DNA from 2 places in the Pseudomonas svalbardensis genome. Region 2 is predicted to be linked to the other one. Evidence: riboswitches for the same ligand, from Rfam matches in the RefSeq annotation. Region 2 holds a riboswitch; the other holds the start of a gene.
What was found. A riboswitch is a leader RNA that binds a small molecule or an ion and turns the genes downstream of it on or off. The one in region 2 is predicted to bind cobalamin.
Positions count from the first base shown of each region.

Region 1: linked by a shared signal. The riboswitch ahead of cobO (cob(I)yrinic acid a,c-diamide adenosyltransferase) and the one ahead of cobW (cobalamin biosynthesis protein CobW) in region 2 are both predicted to bind cobalamin.

Region 1 covers NZ_CP125619.1:1,945,926-1,953,931, forward strand. Annotated here, with positions in the region: gene QFX16_RS08900 (C40 family peptidase) at 1-160, shown strand, start outside; gene QFX16_RS08905 (class I SAM-dependent methyltransferase) at 176-829, shown strand; gene QFX16_RS08910 (PQQ-dependent sugar dehydrogenase) at 834-2,147, opposite strand; gene QFX16_RS08915 (hypothetical protein) at 2,216-2,800, opposite strand; cobalamin riboswitch at 2,955-3,189, shown strand; gene cobO (cob(I)yrinic acid a,c-diamide adenosyltransferase) at 3,271-3,882, shown strand; gene QFX16_RS08925 (cobyrinic acid a,c-diamide synthase CobB) at 3,879-5,279, shown strand; gene bluB (5,6-dimethylbenzimidazole synthase) at 5,276-5,926, shown strand; gene cbiB (adenosylcobinamide-phosphate synthase CbiB) at 5,923-6,831, shown strand; gene cobD (threonine-phosphate decarboxylase CobD) at 6,824-7,816, shown strand; gene QFX16_RS08945 (cobyric acid synthase) at 7,813-8,006, shown strand, end outside.
Region 2 covers NZ_CP125619.1:3,519,461-3,527,466, reverse strand. Annotated here, with positions in the region: gene QFX16_RS16180 (fatty acid cis/trans isomerase) at 1-1,292, shown strand, start outside; gene nfuA (Fe-S biogenesis protein NfuA) at 1,491-2,075, shown strand; gene cobM (precorrin-4 C(11)-methyltransferase) at 2,129-2,875, opposite strand; gene QFX16_RS16165 (cobalamin biosynthesis protein) at 2,959-3,372, opposite strand; gene QFX16_RS16160 (CbtA family protein) at 3,369-4,076, opposite strand; gene QFX16_RS16155 (CbtB domain-containing protein) at 4,088-4,291, opposite strand; cobalamin riboswitch at 4,413-4,641, opposite strand; cobalamin riboswitch at 4,739-4,953, shown strand; gene cobW (cobalamin biosynthesis protein CobW) at 5,054-6,115, shown strand; gene cobN (cobaltochelatase subunit CobN) at 6,119-8,006, shown strand, end outside.

The DNA of each region.
Region 1 (8,006 bases), 1.6 Mb from region 2:
CAGTCACGCCGGGATCTACGTCGGCGAAGGTCGCTTCGTCCATGCGCCGGCCACCGGCGGCACGGTGAAGCTCGACAGCTTGTCCAAAGCTTACTGGCAGAAAGCCTATCTGAGTGCCAAGCGCGTCTTGCAACCTGAGCACTTGGCACGCAACCCATAAATTGCAGAGGTTGTCATGACCGCTCGCACCCTCAATCTCGACGATTCTCTGTATCAATACCTGCTCGACGTTTCATTGCGCGAAACGCCGTTGCTCAAGCGTTTGCGTGACGAAACCCAGGCGCTGCCCATGGCTCGCTGGCAGGTGGCGCCGGAGCAGGGGCAATTCCTCGCGCTATTGGTGAAACTCACCGGTGCCAAGCGTCTGCTGGAAATCGGCACCTTCACCGGTTACAGCGCGTTGTGCATGGCGGCTGCATTGCCGGATGACGGTTCGCTGATCTGCTGTGACATACCCGGCGACTACAACGCCATCGCGCGCTGTTACTGGCAGGAGGCGGGTCTTGCCGAGCGGATCGATCTGCGTCTGGCGCCCGCGCTGGAAACCCTGGCTCAGCTGGATCAGCAAGTGCCATTCGACCTGATCTTCATCGATGCCGACAAAGCCAACTACCCACGCTATCTGGAGCACGCATTACGTCTGCTGCGCATCGGCGGTCTGGCGGTGTTTGATAACACGCTGTGGAGTGGCCGGGTGCTTGAGGACAATCCCGAGAGCGAAGACACCCGAGCCATCCAGGCGCTCAATCGCGCCTTGAAGGATGACCCGCGTGTGGATCTGTCGCTGTTGCCATTGGGCGATGGATTGACACTGTGCCGCAAGCGTTAGGCGTTTACTTGGCCGCCGACACGCGCCACACCTTGTTGCCCACGTCATCCGCCACCAACAAATCACCCTGCTGGTCAATCACCACACCCACCGGCCGGCCCATGGCTTTTTCCTCGTCATTGAGGAAACCAGTAAGCACATCCACCGGCTGTCCAGTCGGCTTCCCTGCGCTGAACGGTACAAAAATCACTTTATAGCCACTGTGCGGTTTACGGTTCCATGAGCCATGCTGGCCGATGAACGCCCCTTCCTTGAACTGCGCCGGCAGTCTGTTGCCTTCAGCAAACGTCAGGCCCAGCGATGCGGTATGCGGGCCGACCGCGTAGTCCGGCGCAATGGCCTTGGCCACCAGGTCGGGGTTTTGCGGCTCGACGCGGATGTCGACGTGCTGACCGTAATAACTGTAAGGCCAGCCGTAGAACCCGCCGTCCTTCACTGAAGTGATGTAGTCGGGCACCAGATCACTGCCGATTTCATCGCGCTCGTTAACCGCCGTCCACAGTGCGCCGCTTCGAGGTTCCCAGGCCAAGCCGTTTGGATTACGAATCCCCGAGGCGAAGATTCGATGATTGCCGGTGGCGCGATCCACTTCCCAGATCGCCGCGCGACCTTCTTCCTTGTCCATGCCGTTTTCGGCCACGTTGCTGTTGGAACCCACCGTGACGTACAGCTTGCTGCCGTCCTTGCTGGCGATGACGTTTTTGGTCCAGTGATGATTCAGCGTACCGCCCGGCAGGTCGATCACCTTCATCGGCTGTGACTTGATCGCCGTCTCGCCGTTTTCATAGTGGAAGCGCAGCAAGCGGTCGGTGTCGGCGACGTACAGGTCATTGCCGACCAGGGTCATACCGAAGGGCGAGTTGAGGTTTTCCAGGAACACCGTGCGGGTTTCGGCGACCCCGTCGTGATCCTTGTCCCGCAGCAGCGTGATGCGGTTCGGGCTCGGTACGCCGGCGCCGGCACGGCCCATGACTTTGCCCATGACCCAGCCACGAATACCTTTGCCGTCATCGGGTTTGGATGGTGCGTTGGTTTCGGCGACCAGCACGTCGCCGTTGGGCAGCACGTAGAGCCAGCGCGGGTGGTCGAGACCATCAGCAAAAGCCGTCACCTGAGTCCCCGTCGTGGCGATAGGTTTCGCGCCGTCCGGCCAGCCAATCGCCGGGGCGATGTTCACTGTCGGGATCAGGGTTTTGTTGGGTTCTGGTAGCTTGGGTGACGGGCCGGTGCCGTCGGAGACTTGCAGCCTGGAGGTTTCACCACAGGCGGCAAGCCCTCCGGCGAGCACGATGACGAGAGCGAGCTGAGGCTTGCGCATGCTGATCTTCCCTATGAATGCATTGACCTAATCAATAGAGAAGCGCAGGTGCGCGATGGTTCAACCGGTCAGCCGCGGGCTTCCTTGAACAGCACGGCGATGCCGGGGTGATAGTTGCCGGCTTCGTTGCGCAACTTGCGATACGCGTAGGGGAAATACCAGGCCACCGCGCAGGTGTGTTCCTTTTGCAGGTCGTCGACCATGTCCTGGAGTTCTTCCGGAGTAGCGCTTTGTTGGGCCTTTTGCGGCGCAACGAACAGGCAGCCGAGTTTCAGGTCGCTGGCGTAGCTGATGCGCTTGGCGTCGCTGGTGATGTCCTGCAATGCTTGAGTCAGGTTCAGGCTGTTGACGCGTGGCCAGCGCTGGGTCGCCTGAAGGTAAGCGCGTTCTTCGCTGGTCGCGATAAACAGGTCGGCGCGGCCATTGCGTTCGCCTTCTTCGGTCTGTTTACGGGTCGGTGTTTGTTGCAGCGTAACCATTTCTGCCATCCAGGCCGCGGCGGAAAGCAGGCCCAGGTTGGCCTTTTCGTCGAACCAGTAAGGCGTGTCGTTATCGCCGCGCACGGCGTTGTAGCGGTCGATACAGTCAAACCAGCGTTCCAGCACCGGGCGCAGGAATTCCAGCTTCGGATTGCTGATGATCATGCCTTGCATGCGGCTCACCCTTGTTATTGTGTTGTGAGGTTATGGCTCTTTGATATCACTGCTGAGAGTGTGGCACAAGATTGGCGTCAGATAATTGATCGACGGCAGTTATTCGCTCGCAGGCCGCCCGTCTTCAATTGACGCTCCATCCCCAACCCTCTAACCTTCGCGGCTTGTTTCAGGTGCTCTGTGACCTTGGTCGACAGAGTGAAACAGGGAAGCCGGTGAGTGACGATCTTCAAATGACGAAGAGCCATGATCCCGGCGCTGCCCCCGCAACGGTAAATGAGTGAAGACTGCGCCTTGAGCCACTGTGTCGACTGTCGACATGGGAAGGCGCGCAGTCAGGCAAAACGCCGCTCATGAGCCCGGAGACCGGCCTGATCCATCCAGCGGCATCACGGTGGGCGATGCCAGGCTTTTTGCCGTCTATTCTTGTGCCTGCCCGCCGTTATCCAGCCTCAACGGAGAGCTCCCCCATGACTGATACCCCCGATCGTGACGAACGTCATCTGGCGCGCATGCTGCGCAAAAAAGCCGTGATCGACGAACGCATCGCCAATTCCCCGAATGAATGCGGCCTGCTGCTGGTGCTGACCGGCAACGGCAAAGGCAAAAGCAGTTCGGCCTTCGGCATGCTCGCCCGGTCCATGGGCCACGGCATGCAGTGTGGCGTGGTGCAGTTCATTAAAGGGCGCAGCAGCACTGGCGAAGAACTGTTCTTCCGGCGCTTTCCGGAACAGGTGCGTTTTCATGTGATGGGCGAGGGCTTCACCTGGGAAACCCAGGATCGCCAGCGTGACATCGCCGCCGCTGAAGCCGCGTGGGCGGTGTCCCGCGAATTGCTGTGTGATCCGTCGATCGGCCTGGTGGTGCTGGATGAATTGAACATCGCGCTCAAGCACGGTTATCTGGATCTCGATCAGGTGCTCAGTGACTTGCAGGCCCGTCCGCCGATGCAGCACGTGGTGGTCACCGGTCGCGGTGCGAAACCGGAGATGATCGAACTGGCTGACACCGTCACCGAAATGGGCGTGATCAAGCACGCATTCCAGGCCGGGATCAAAGCGCAAAAAGGCGTCGAATTGTGAGTCAGCCACGTCATTGCCCGGCGGTATTGATTGCCGCGCCGGCCTCCGGTCAGGGCAAGACCACCGTGACCGCCGCGCTGGCCCGTTTGCATCGCAATCAGGGGCGCAAGGTGCGCGTGTTCAAATGCGGCCCGGATTTTCTCGACCCTATGATTCTTGAGCGCGCCAGCGGTGCACCGGTGTATCAACTGGACATGTGGATGGTCGGCGAGCAGGAAAGTCGTCGACTGTTGTGGGAAGCCGCCGGCGAAGCCGATCTGATCCTCATCGAAGGCGTCATGGGCCTGTTCGACGGTACGCCGTCCAGCGCAGATCTGGCGCGGCACTTCGGTGTGCCGGTGCTCGGTGTAATCGACGGCACGGCCATGGCCCAGACCTTTGGCGCACTGGCGTTGGGGCTGGCGCGTTATCAGCCGGACTTGCCGTTTGCCGGTGTGCTGGCCAACCGCGTCGGCACCCTGCGTCACGCGCAATTACTGGAAGGCAGCCTCACTGAAGGTTTGCGCTGGTACGGCGCGTTGTCCCGGGAAACCGGGATCGAATTGCCGAGTCGCCATTTGGGTCTGGTTCAGGCCAGTGAGTTGAACGATCTCGATCTGCGCCTCGATGCGGCGGCCGATGCACTGGCCAGCAGTTGCGAAGTCGCGCTGCCACCAGCGGTGGAATTCGCCGCCCCTGATGTGATCGCTGCCGAGCCGCTGCTGGCCGGTGTGCGGATTGCCGTGGCCCGTGACGAAGCGTTTGCCTTCACCTACGGTGCAAGCTTGGATTTGCTCCGCGCCATGGGCGCCGAGTTGTCGTTTTTCTCGCCGATCCGTGACACGCAATTACCGGAGGCAGATAGCCTCTATCTGCCGGGTGGTTATCCCGAATTGCACCATGTAGCGCTGGCACAGAACACCACGATGCTGGCCGCAATCCGCGCTCACCATGCGGCGGGGAAACCGTTGTTGGCCGAGTGCGGCGGCATGCTGTATCTGCTCGATTCGTTGACCGATGTCGAGGGCACTCGCGCTGAATTAGTCGGCTTGCTGGCCGGTGATGCGGTGATGCAAAAGCGTCTGGCCGCGCTGGCGTTGCAGGCAGTCGAGTTGCCGGAAGGTTCGTTGCGCGGACACACCTATCACCATTCGCTAACCAGCACCGAACTTGAGCCAATCGCTCGTGGCCTGAGCCCTAACGGTGGGCGTGGGGCGGAAGCGGTTTATCGTGAGGGGCGGATGACGGCTTCTTATGTGCACTTTTATTTCCCATCCAATCCGACTGCTGTAGCCGCATTGTTTGCGCCTGACCTTGAGGCCGCCATCGCGAGCAGGCTCACTCCCACAGGGGACCGCGTTTCTTCAGACAGCACACCTTCCAATGTGGGAGCGAGCCTGCTCGCGAAGAGGCCATGAGCGACAACGCATTTTCCGAAGCTGAGCGCGCGGCGGTCTACCGAGCCATCGGCGAACGCCGCGACATGCGTCATTTCAGCGGTGGCACCGTCGAGCCGGAGTTACTGCGGCGCCTGCTCGAAGCCGCGCATCAGGCACCGAGTGTCGGTCTGATGCAGCCCTGGCGGTTCATCCGCATCAGCGATCGAGCCTTGCGCGGCAAGATCCAGTCACTGGTGGAAGAAGAACGCATCCGCACCGCCGAAGCCCTCGGCGAGCGCACCGACGAATTCATGAAGCTGAAAGTCGAAGGCATCAACGACTGCGCCGAAGTGCTGGTCGCTGCGCTGATGGACGATCGCGAGCGCCACATCTTCGGCCGACGCACCTTGCCCGAAATGGATATGGCCTCGTTGTCCTGCGCGATCCAGAACCTCTGGCTGGCCTCCCGCGCTGAAGGATTGGGCATGGGCTGGGTGTCGCTGTTCGAGCCGCAAGCCCTGGCGGACCTGCTGGGTTTGCCGGCCGGAGCCAAGCCGTTGGCCGTTCTTTGCCTGGGGCCGGTCAAGGAATTCTATCCGGCGCCGATGCTGGTACTTGAAGGCTGGGCGCAGGCGCGTCCGCTCAGTGAGTTGCTGTACGAAAATTATTGGGGAGTAAGTCAATGAGTGTGGCGTTGTTGAGTGTCGCCGCGGTTGCGCTGGATGCGCTGCTGGGTGAACCCAAACGCTGGCATCCGCTGGTGGCGTTCGGCCGTTTTGCCGATCGCATCGAGCAACGTTTCAATGGTGAGGGTCGCGGCTGGCGCAGCCATGGCGTCACTGCCTGGGTGATTGCAGTGTTGCCGCTGACCCTGCTGGCCACGGCGTTTTCCTGGGCGCCCTATGTCGGCTGGATCGTCGAAATTCTCGTGCTCTATTGCGCCCTCGGTATGCGCAGCCTCGGTGAACACGTCGAACCGGTGGCCAAGGCTCTACGCAGCGATGATTTGGACGAGGCGCGCAAACGGGTCAGCTATCTGGTCAGCCGCCAGACCAGCGAACTGGATAAAACCGAAGTCGCCCGCGCCGCCACCGAATCCGTGTTGGAGAACGGTAGCGACGCAGTATTTGCCGCGTTGTTCTGGTTTGCCGTGGCCGGCGCGCCTGGCGTGGTGCTCTACCGTTTGAGCAACACGCTGGATGCGATGTGGGGTTATCGCAATGAACGCTTCGAGCGTTTCGGCTGGGCCGCGGCAAAGATCGACGACGTCCTCAACTATATTCCAGCACGCCTGGTGGCGCTGACCTACGCGCTGCTGGGCAAAACCCGACTGGCGCTGAAATGCTGGCGTACTCAAGGCCCGACCTGGGACAGCCCGAATGCCGGTCCGGTGATGGCGGCCGGAGCCGGTGCGCTCGGTGTCGAGTTGGGCGGGGCGGCGATTTATCACGGTGAACTGCATCAGCGTCCGCCGCTAGGCGAAGGCGTGCCGGCGGATGCCGACTCCATCGACCGCGGCTGGCAATTGGTCCAGCGCGGGGTATGGTTATGGTTGCTGATACTCTGCGTGGGGGCTGAATTTTATGCTTGAGCACGGTGGTCGGTTACGCAAGGCGGCGCTCGATTACGGCATCGCCGAAGCCGATTGGCTCGACCTGTCCAGCGGCCTCGCGCCCTGGCCGTTTCCGGTCCCGGAGATTCCGTTGCGGGCCTGGGCGCGTTTGCCGGAAACCGATGACGGTCTGGAGCAGGCGGCCTGTGATTATTACGGCGCCGCTCAGGTGCTGCCGGTGGCCGGTTCGCAAATGGCGATCCAGCTGCTGCCGCGTTTGCGCCGGGTCGGCAAGGTCGGCGTGCTCTCGCCGTGTTACGCCGAACACGCCGAAGCGTGGCGCCGTAATGGCTACATCGTGCGTGAAGTGCTGGAGCAGGAAGTCGACTTCTTTCTCGACAGCCTCGACGTGCTGGTGGTGGTCAACCCGAACAATCCTACCGGCCTGAGCCTGACACCGAGTCGGCTGCTCGACTGGCATTCGCGGCTGGCCCAACGTGGTGGCTGGCTGGTGGTAGACGAGGCGTTCATGGACAACACACCGCAGCTGAGCCTCGCACCTTTTTCCAATCAGGTCGGGTTGATCGTGCTGCGTTCCTTCGGCAAATTTTTCGGCCTGGCCGGTGTGCGCCTGGGTTTTGTGCTGGCCGAGCGCAAGTTGCTCAAGTTGCTGGCTGAGCAAGTGGGACCGTGGGCGGTCAGCGGGCCGACACGGGTGCTGGGGCAGGCCTGTCTGCTGGATACCGAAGGGCATGCCCGGCAACGGGTTCGCGCTGATGAAGCCAGTGAACGTCTGGCGCTGCTGCTTGAACACCACGGTTTCAAACCCCAGGGTGGCTGCGCCTTGTTTCAATGGCTGATCACCGACAGCGCCGAAGTCCTGCATGAGTTCATGGCCCGGCGCGGCATTCTGTTGCGGTTGTTCACGCACAACAGCAGCCTGCGTTTCGGTTTGCCCGCCGATGAAGCCGACTGGACACGTCTCGCGCAAGCGTTCGAAGCCTACGCTAGGGAAACCCAATGACTACGTTGATGGTGCAGGGCACCACTTCCGACGCCGGTAAAAGTACGCTGGTGACGGCGTTGTGCCGCTGGGTCACGCGTCAGGGTGTGAGCGTCGTGCCGTTCAAGCCACAGAACATGGCGCTGAACAGTGCCGTGACCGCCGACGGTGGCGAGATCGGTCGTGCGCAAGCGGTGCAGGCTCAGGCCGC
Region 2 (8,006 bases):
CGATCCCGGCCCAGGCGCGTTATCAGTTCATGCTCGATAACGCCGAATACTTCGTCCGTACGTTTATTCGCGGCCCGGTGTGCCGCGGCCAGATCGCCACCGACGTGATCCGCGATAACTTCTGGGCACTGTTCCAGGCGCCTGAGCACGACCTCTACATCATCGATCCGAACTATCGCGGCCAGGCCACGCCGTTGTTGGCGATGCCGGGGCAGAACGACGATGTCGGCAGCGTCCTGAGCCTGTGGCATGACTACCGCGACAAGCGTAACGAGTACGAGGCGTTGCGCCGTGACAGTTACGCCGATGCGCCGGCGCCGAGCTGGTCGACCTTATGGGCCGGTAACGATAACGCCTTGCTGACGATCTTCCGGCATTTTGACAGTGCCTCAGTGAACAAAGGCCTGATCGGTGACGTGCCGCAAACGATGTGGTTGTTCGACTTCCCGCTGCTGGAGCGCACCTATTATCAGTTGGCGGTCAACTTCGACGTGTTCGGCAACGTCTCCCATCAGGCGCAAACGCGCCTGTACTTCGACCTGATCCGCAACGGCGCCGAGCAGAACTTCCTTCGCCTGATGCCAGCCGACTCGCGGGACGACTACCTCGACGACTGGTATCAGAGCGGCGGCAAATTCAAGATGTGGCTGGACTACGAGGCCATCGACAACGACAAACCGACGGCACTGGTACTGGACGAAAAGGACCCGAAACGCGACTTCGCCCTGCAGTTGCTGGCCCGTTACGGCGACCTCAACGCCAAGCCGGATCCGATCAACCGTTGTGACGGTGCTTATTGCTCGCGGCCGAACATAGATCCGGCCTTGCAGAGCGCCGAACAGGCGTTGAGTCGCCTGACTTCGCGTCCGGCGGCCGGACTGAAGGTTATCGATCAGTTGCCGGAAGCGATCCTGCTGCGCATCGAAACCGCGGGCGGAAAGCGTGAGGTTTACAGCCTGCTGCGTAACCGGGCGCACAGTAACGTGGCGTTCCTGCTCGGTGAATCCCTGCGGTATCAGCCAGGGCTCGACACATTGACTATTTATCCGGGCGTGCTCAGCAGCTATCCGAACTTCATGTTCAACATTCCAGCCGAGCAAGTGCCTGAGTTCGTGGACGAGATGGAAAACGCCAAGGACGCCAATCGGTTTGAAAAAATCGTCGAGCGCTGGGGGATTCGCCGCAGCCATCCGCAGTTCTGGTTCTACTTCCATGACCTGAGCCGGTACGTCCATGAGACCGAACCGGTGGAAGAGGGCGTGCTGGACATGAACCGGTACGAGAATCTTTGAGTCCGACCGCTTCCTCCTGTAGGAGTGAGCCTGCTCGCGATAGCATCCTTACAGTCAGCATCGATTTTGCTGCACTGACGCCATCGCGAGCAGGCTCACTCCTACAGGGGATCTCCGTTTCTTTCCCGACAAAAATACTAGGACTTTGTACGGCGCGATGATTGGCGTAAACTGCGCCCAAGCCTGCGAGGAGTTTCCATGACCGCTATTACCATTACCGACGCCGCCCACGATTATCTGGCTGATCTGCTCTCCAAGCAGAACACCCCAGGCATCGGCATCCGCGTCTTTATCACCCAGCCTGGCACCCAGTACGCCGAAACCTGTATTGCTTATTGCAAGCCGGGCGAAGAAAAACCCGAAGACACGGCGCTGGGGCTCAAAAGCTTCACCGCTTACATCGACTCGTTCAGCGAAGCTTTCCTGGACGATGCGGTAGTCGACTACGCCACAGACCGTATGGGCGGCCAGCTCACCATCAAGGCGCCAAACGCCAAAGTACCGATGGTCAGCGCCGACAGTCCGGTCAATGAGCGTATCAATTATTACCTGCAAACCGAGATCAACCCGGGGCTGGCCAGCCACGGCGGTCAGGTCAGCCTGATCGATGTGGTCGAAGACGGCATCGCCGTGCTGAAGTTCGGCGGCGGTTGCCAGGGCTGCGGCCAGGCAGACGTTACCTTGCGCGAAGGCATCGAGCGCACCTTGCTCGAACGCATTCCCGAGCTCAAGGGTGTTCGTGACGTCACCGACCACACGCAGAAAGAAAACGCCTACTACTAAGTAAGGTGTTCGCTGCAGACATAAAAAAACGGCGCCCCGTGAACGCCGTTTTTTTATGGGCGATACAAATGCGCATGCCCCGCGCGGTACAACGACGACTCACTGAAGTGATCACTGCCCAAAACCCGGCCCACCAAAATCAACGCCGTGCGCCGAAACCCCTTGGCTTCAACCTTCGCGGCAATGTCTTCAAGCGTCCCCACCACCCAATCCTGATCCGGCCAGGTCGCCCGGTGAATCACCGCGATCGGGCAATCCGCGCCGTAATGCGGCAGCAATTCGGCCAGGATTTTCTCCAGATGATTGACCCCCAGATGGATCGCCATGGTCGCCCTGTGCTGCGCCAGGCTGCCGAGCTCTTCGCCGGCGGGCATCGCGGTCTTGTCGGCATAGCGGGTCAGGATCACGCTTTGCGACACGTCCGGTAACGTTAGTTCCGCGCCCAACAGTGCCGCGCAGGCCGCCGTGGCCGTGACGCCGGGAATGATTTCAAACGGGATGTCGAGTTCGCGCAGGTAGCGGATCTGCTCGCCAATCGCACCATAAAGACTCGGGTCGCCAGAGTGCACCCTGGCCACGTCCTGGCCATTGGCATGGGCGGATTTGATCAGCTCGATGATTTGTTCCAGGTGCAATTCGGCGCTGTTGACCACCTGTTCGGCGCGATGGCCTTCCAGCACGGCGGCGGGCACCAGGGAGCCGGCATAGATGATCACCGGGCAGCTGCGAATAAGCCGTTGGCCTTTGACGGTGATCAGTTCCGGGTCTCCGGGACCTGCGCCAATGAAGTAGACGGTCATCGTCGGTTCCTGTGAGAAAAAGGGGCTGGGCAAGACTTCAGATGAAGATTGCTCATGATCAAAGACGGGGATTATCGGGGATTTTATGCAGCGCCGGCCAATGCCAAGGTGGCCTGGGCATATTTTTGTCGTGAAATCAGCAATTTTGCCGGTGCCTGGGCCAGGTGTTCGGCCAGGGCCAGGGCGGCACTTTCCGCGACGCCGTAGCAGCCGGTGCGTTCGAACGCGATGTCCGAGCGGTGGCTGAGTTGCGGTTGATAACCGGCCAATTGTTCGCTGCTGAAGTACATCAACGGTAACTCAAGCTGTTTGGCCAGTTCGATCAAGCCAGGCTCTTCGCGCTTCAGGTCGATGCTGGCTAGGGCCTTGATCTGGTGAAGTTCGATTTTATGAGCCTGTAACGCCTGATCGAGAAGCGCCCGCAGCGTGCTGACAGGGCAGCCGCGCTGGCAGCCCAGGCCGACCACTAACGTCGGCGCTGTGCTGATCTCAGTCATGCGTGGTATTGACCATCGCTTTTGCGGCGGAACAACCAGGCACTGATCAGGCCCAGGGCCAGCCAAAATGCCACGTTGGTCACCTGCGAAGCGATTTTGAACTGAGCTTCCAGGGCTTGCGGAGCCAGCATCGAGTGGACTTCCGGTTGTGGTGCGCCGATCACGTGAGGAACGGCCAGGATTGCCACGCCGAGCACTTTCATCAGCCAGTGACGGCTGAACACGATCAATGCGATGCCGACCGCGGTGGAGGCGGCCGTGCCGATCCACCAGATCTGCCGCTGCGCCAAATCAGCCGCGGCAGTGCCCGGCAGCTCAGGCGGCAGACCGAGGGTCGGTGCCAGCACGAACGTCGCGTAACCGGCCAAACCCCAAAGCAGGCCTTGGGAGGTTTTGGTCGGTGCGCGCAAGGTGTAGAGACCGGCGAGCATCAGGGCGAAACCGACAGCGACCACGAGGTTGCCACCTGTAGTGGACAGCACGCGCTGCCAGCCGTCTTCCGGTTCCCAGGCTTCAGCATCGTGGGTGTGAGCGGCGACAGCACCTGCGGCGTGTTCGTGAACTTCAACAGCGGCGGGCTCGGATTTTTCGTAAGCCTCGGCCTGCAGAATCAGTGGAGCCACCCAGAAGCTTTGCAGCAGGGTCAGCAACAGGGCGGCCAGCAGCCCGGTGAATCCTGCGGTTTGCGCAATACGCTTGATCATGTCTGCAGGTCTCAATGGCACGGGAATGCAGAGCTGTGGCGGGTATCGTGAGCGGCGTTGTGCACCGCTTCGATGTGCGAGAAACCGGCGAAATACACAAGGCTAGCACCCAGGATCGACGCGCACAGGGCGACGGTCAGGCGTTGAGTCAGGGTATTGGTGGTGCTGGCGGTGCTCTTATCGGTGTTGCTGCCGGTGCTGCTGATGATCGACATAGCGCTTCCCTCTGGTCTGTCAGCGGGTGATATAGAGCGCATGGAAGACCCCTGCGAGTCAGGCACGCAGAGGTTCAAACAGCGCCCGCCCACCGCGGGTTTGTTATTCAGTGAGCGTAATGGTCACTTTGTGTTGCGGGCCGGTCTCCGGGCTCACGAGGGGCACTGGCTTTCGCCTTGACCTGCAAGCATCACCTTCCCATGCCGAACTGCTGGCACAGTGGATCTGACGCTTCGCTCGCTTACCGTTGCGGGGGCAGCACCGGACTGACATGACTTTAGAGTAAAGCACATGATTCACCGGTTTCCCGTTTCACCCTATGAAGGGCACCCGTAACAAGGCGTGTAGGAGAGCATGGGCGGGGGTTGGGCGTCAATTGGCAAGGGTTCTCGTTTGAGTTGATCGCGGGCGGCATGCTCAGTGATTGACCCGCCCCCACACGATGCGTAGCCTTGCGCTTTCGAGGTTCTTCGGCGTCTGCCGAAGCTAAGAAGGGAACGCGGTCGATGCCGCGGCTGCCCCCGCAACTGTGAACGGTAATGTTCGCTGCCACGCCACTGCAAACCCTGTGCAACGGGTTCGCGGGAAGGCGCAGTGAATGCCAGGCCCACAAGCCCGGCACACCGTCAGCCAGGAGACCTGCCTCGACACAGATTCTCACTACAACCGGGCGGGGTGATCCGGTGGCGAACTCTTCCGCGCGCGCATCCGTCGCAGCGATTGTCGTCCCGTATGCCCGCCACCTTGCCAAAGGGCATCCGATGAAAACACTGGCCAAACTCCCCGTCACCATCGTTACCGGCTTCCTCGGCTCGGGCAAAACCACCTTGCTGCGGCACATGCTCGACAACGCTCAGGGCCGTCGCATTGCGGTGATCGTCAACGAGTTCGGCGAGCTGGGCATCGACGGCGAAATCCTCAAGCAGTGCTCCATCGGTTGCACTGAAGAAGAAGCCAACGGCCGCGTCTACGAACTGGCCAACGGCTGCCTGTGCTGCACCGTTCAGGAAGAGTTCTTCCCGGTGATGCGCGAATTGGTCGCCCGTCGCGGCGACCTCGACCACATCCTCATCGAAACCTCGGGTCTGGCCCTGCCAAAACCGCTGGTGCAAGCCTTCCAGTGGCCTGAAATCCGCAGCGCCTGCACCGTTGATGCGGTGATCACCGTGGTCGACAGTCCTGCGGTCGCCGCCGGCACCTTCGCGGCTTTCCCGGACCAGGTCGATGCCCAGCGCAAACTCGATCCGAACCTGGACCACGAATCGCCGCTGCACGAGCTGTTCGCCGACCAACTGGCCAGCGCCGACCTGGTGATCCTCAACAAGGCCGACCTGATCAGCCCTGAAGACCTGGCCCGTGTGCGCCTGGAAGTCGCTGAAGAACTGCCGCCCGCGGTGAAAGTCATCGAAGCCAGCAGCGGTCGCGTGCCACTGGACGTGCTGATCGGCCTCGGTGCCGGTTCTGAAGAACACATCGACAGCCGTCACAGCCATCACGATCACCACCACGAAGGTGAAGACGATCACGACCACGATGCCTTCGACTCCATCTCCATTGAACTGCCTCAAGCCGACGAAAGCCTGCTGCTGGATGCGCTGACCCAATTGGTGGTCCAGCACGGCATTCTGCGCGTCAAAGGTTTTGCGGCGATCCCGAACAAACCGATGCGCCTGCTGATCCAGGGCGTGGGCACACGTTTCGACAAGCATTTCGACCGTCAGTGGGGCACCGATGAAGCGCGCACCACGCGTTTGGTTTTGATCGGTCAGGAGCTGGACGCCACTCTGCTTGAAGCGCAATTGCGCGCTGCGCTCAGCGTTTAAGCCATGCACCTGCTCAGGACCCAGCCCGGCGGTTTCGTGTCGGATGACAACATTGCCGACCTTGGGCAAACCCCCGCCGAGCTGGTGATCCTGTGCAGCGGCGACTCCAGCCTCGCGCTGCTCGCCGAAGCCGCACAGCAGTTGCCCGACGATTACCCGAGCGTGCGCCTGGCTAACCCGATGCAGGTGCAGAACCACGCGTCGGTCGACTTGTATGTCGACGAAGTGCTGCGCCATGCCAAGGTGATTCTGATTTCGCTGCACGGCGGCATCGCCTATTGGCGTTACGGCGTCGAGCAACTGGTGCAACTGTCGGAGCGCGGCGTGCAACTGATTCTGGTGCCCGGCGATGACCGCCCGGACCCCGAACTCAGCGAGCTGAGCACGGTGGCTGCCTGCGACCGCGATCGACTCTGGCAGTTTCTGCGTCAGGGCGGCATGAGCAATGCCCTGGATTTCTTCCGCTGCCTCGCCAATCGTTGGCTGGGCCGCGACTACGCCTGGGCCGAGCCACAAACCCTGCCACGCACGGCGATTTACCACCCGAAAAAAAGCCCCGCGGAGCTGAAGGATTTGCAAGCCGAATGGCAGGCCGGTCAACCGGTTGCGGCGGTGCTGTTTTACCGCTCGCACTTGCAGGCGGCCAACACCGGCTTCATCGATATTTTCTGCCAGCGTTTGCAGGCGGCAGGGTTAAACCCTTTGCCGATTGCCGTGGCCAGTTTGAAAGAACCCGGCTGCCTGACGGTGGTCGAGGACCTGTTGGACGAAGTCGAAGCCGGCGTGATTCTCAACACCACCGGTTTCGCTCAATCCAGCCCCGAAGCGCCGCACTTGCGACCGTTTCGTCGCAACATTCCAGTGATCCAGGCGATCTGTGCCCAGGACAACGAACCCGGTTGGCGCGCCAGCGAACAAGGCCTCGGTCCGCGTGATCTGGCGATGCACATCGCGCTGCCGGAACTGGACGGGCGGATCATCAGCCGACCGATCAGCTTCAAAGACCTGGCCTGGCGCAGCGAGCGCAGTCAATCCGATGTGGTCTGCTATCGGCCACAACCGGAGCGCATGGATTTTGTCGCCGAACTGGCGCGGCGCTGGATTGATCTGGCGCGGGTGCCCAACGCTGAAAAACGCATCGCGCTGATCCTCGCCAACTACCCGACCCGCGACGGTCGCATCGGCAATGGCGTGGGCCTCGACACCCCGGCGGCGGCGCTGAACATCCTGCGTGCGCTGCATAAAGAAGGTTATCCGCTGCCGGCCGAATTGCCTGATAGCGGCACCGCGTTGATCCAGCAGTTGCTCGGTGGCGTCAGCAACGACCTCGACACCCTCGACCAACGTCCGTGTCATCAAAGCCTGTCGATGGACGACTACAACCTGATGTTCAACGCCTTGCCCGAGGCCAACCGCCAGGCCGTGCTGGAACGTTGGGGTACGCCGCAAAGCGATCCGATGTGCCGTGGCGGGCGAATGATGATCGCCGGGCTGCGCTTTGGCCTGACCTTCGTCGGCATTCAACCGGCGCGGGGTTATCAGGTATACCCGAGCGCGGTGTATCACGACCCCGACCTGGTGCCGCCTCACGGTTACTTGGCGTTCTATTTCTGGTTGCGTAACACCTACGGCGCCCACGGTGTGATCCATGTCGGCAAGCACGGCAACCTCGAATGGTTGCCGGGCAAGGGCGTCGGGCTTTCTGAGAATTGCTGGCCGGATGCGCTGCTCGGGCCGTTGCCGAACATCTATCCGTTCATCGTCAACGATCCGGGCGAGGGCGCCCAGGCCAAGCGCCGTACGCAGGCGGTGATCATCGATCACCTGATGCCGCCGCTGACCCGCGCCGAAACTTACGGCCCGTTGCGCAACCTCGAATTACTCGCCGACG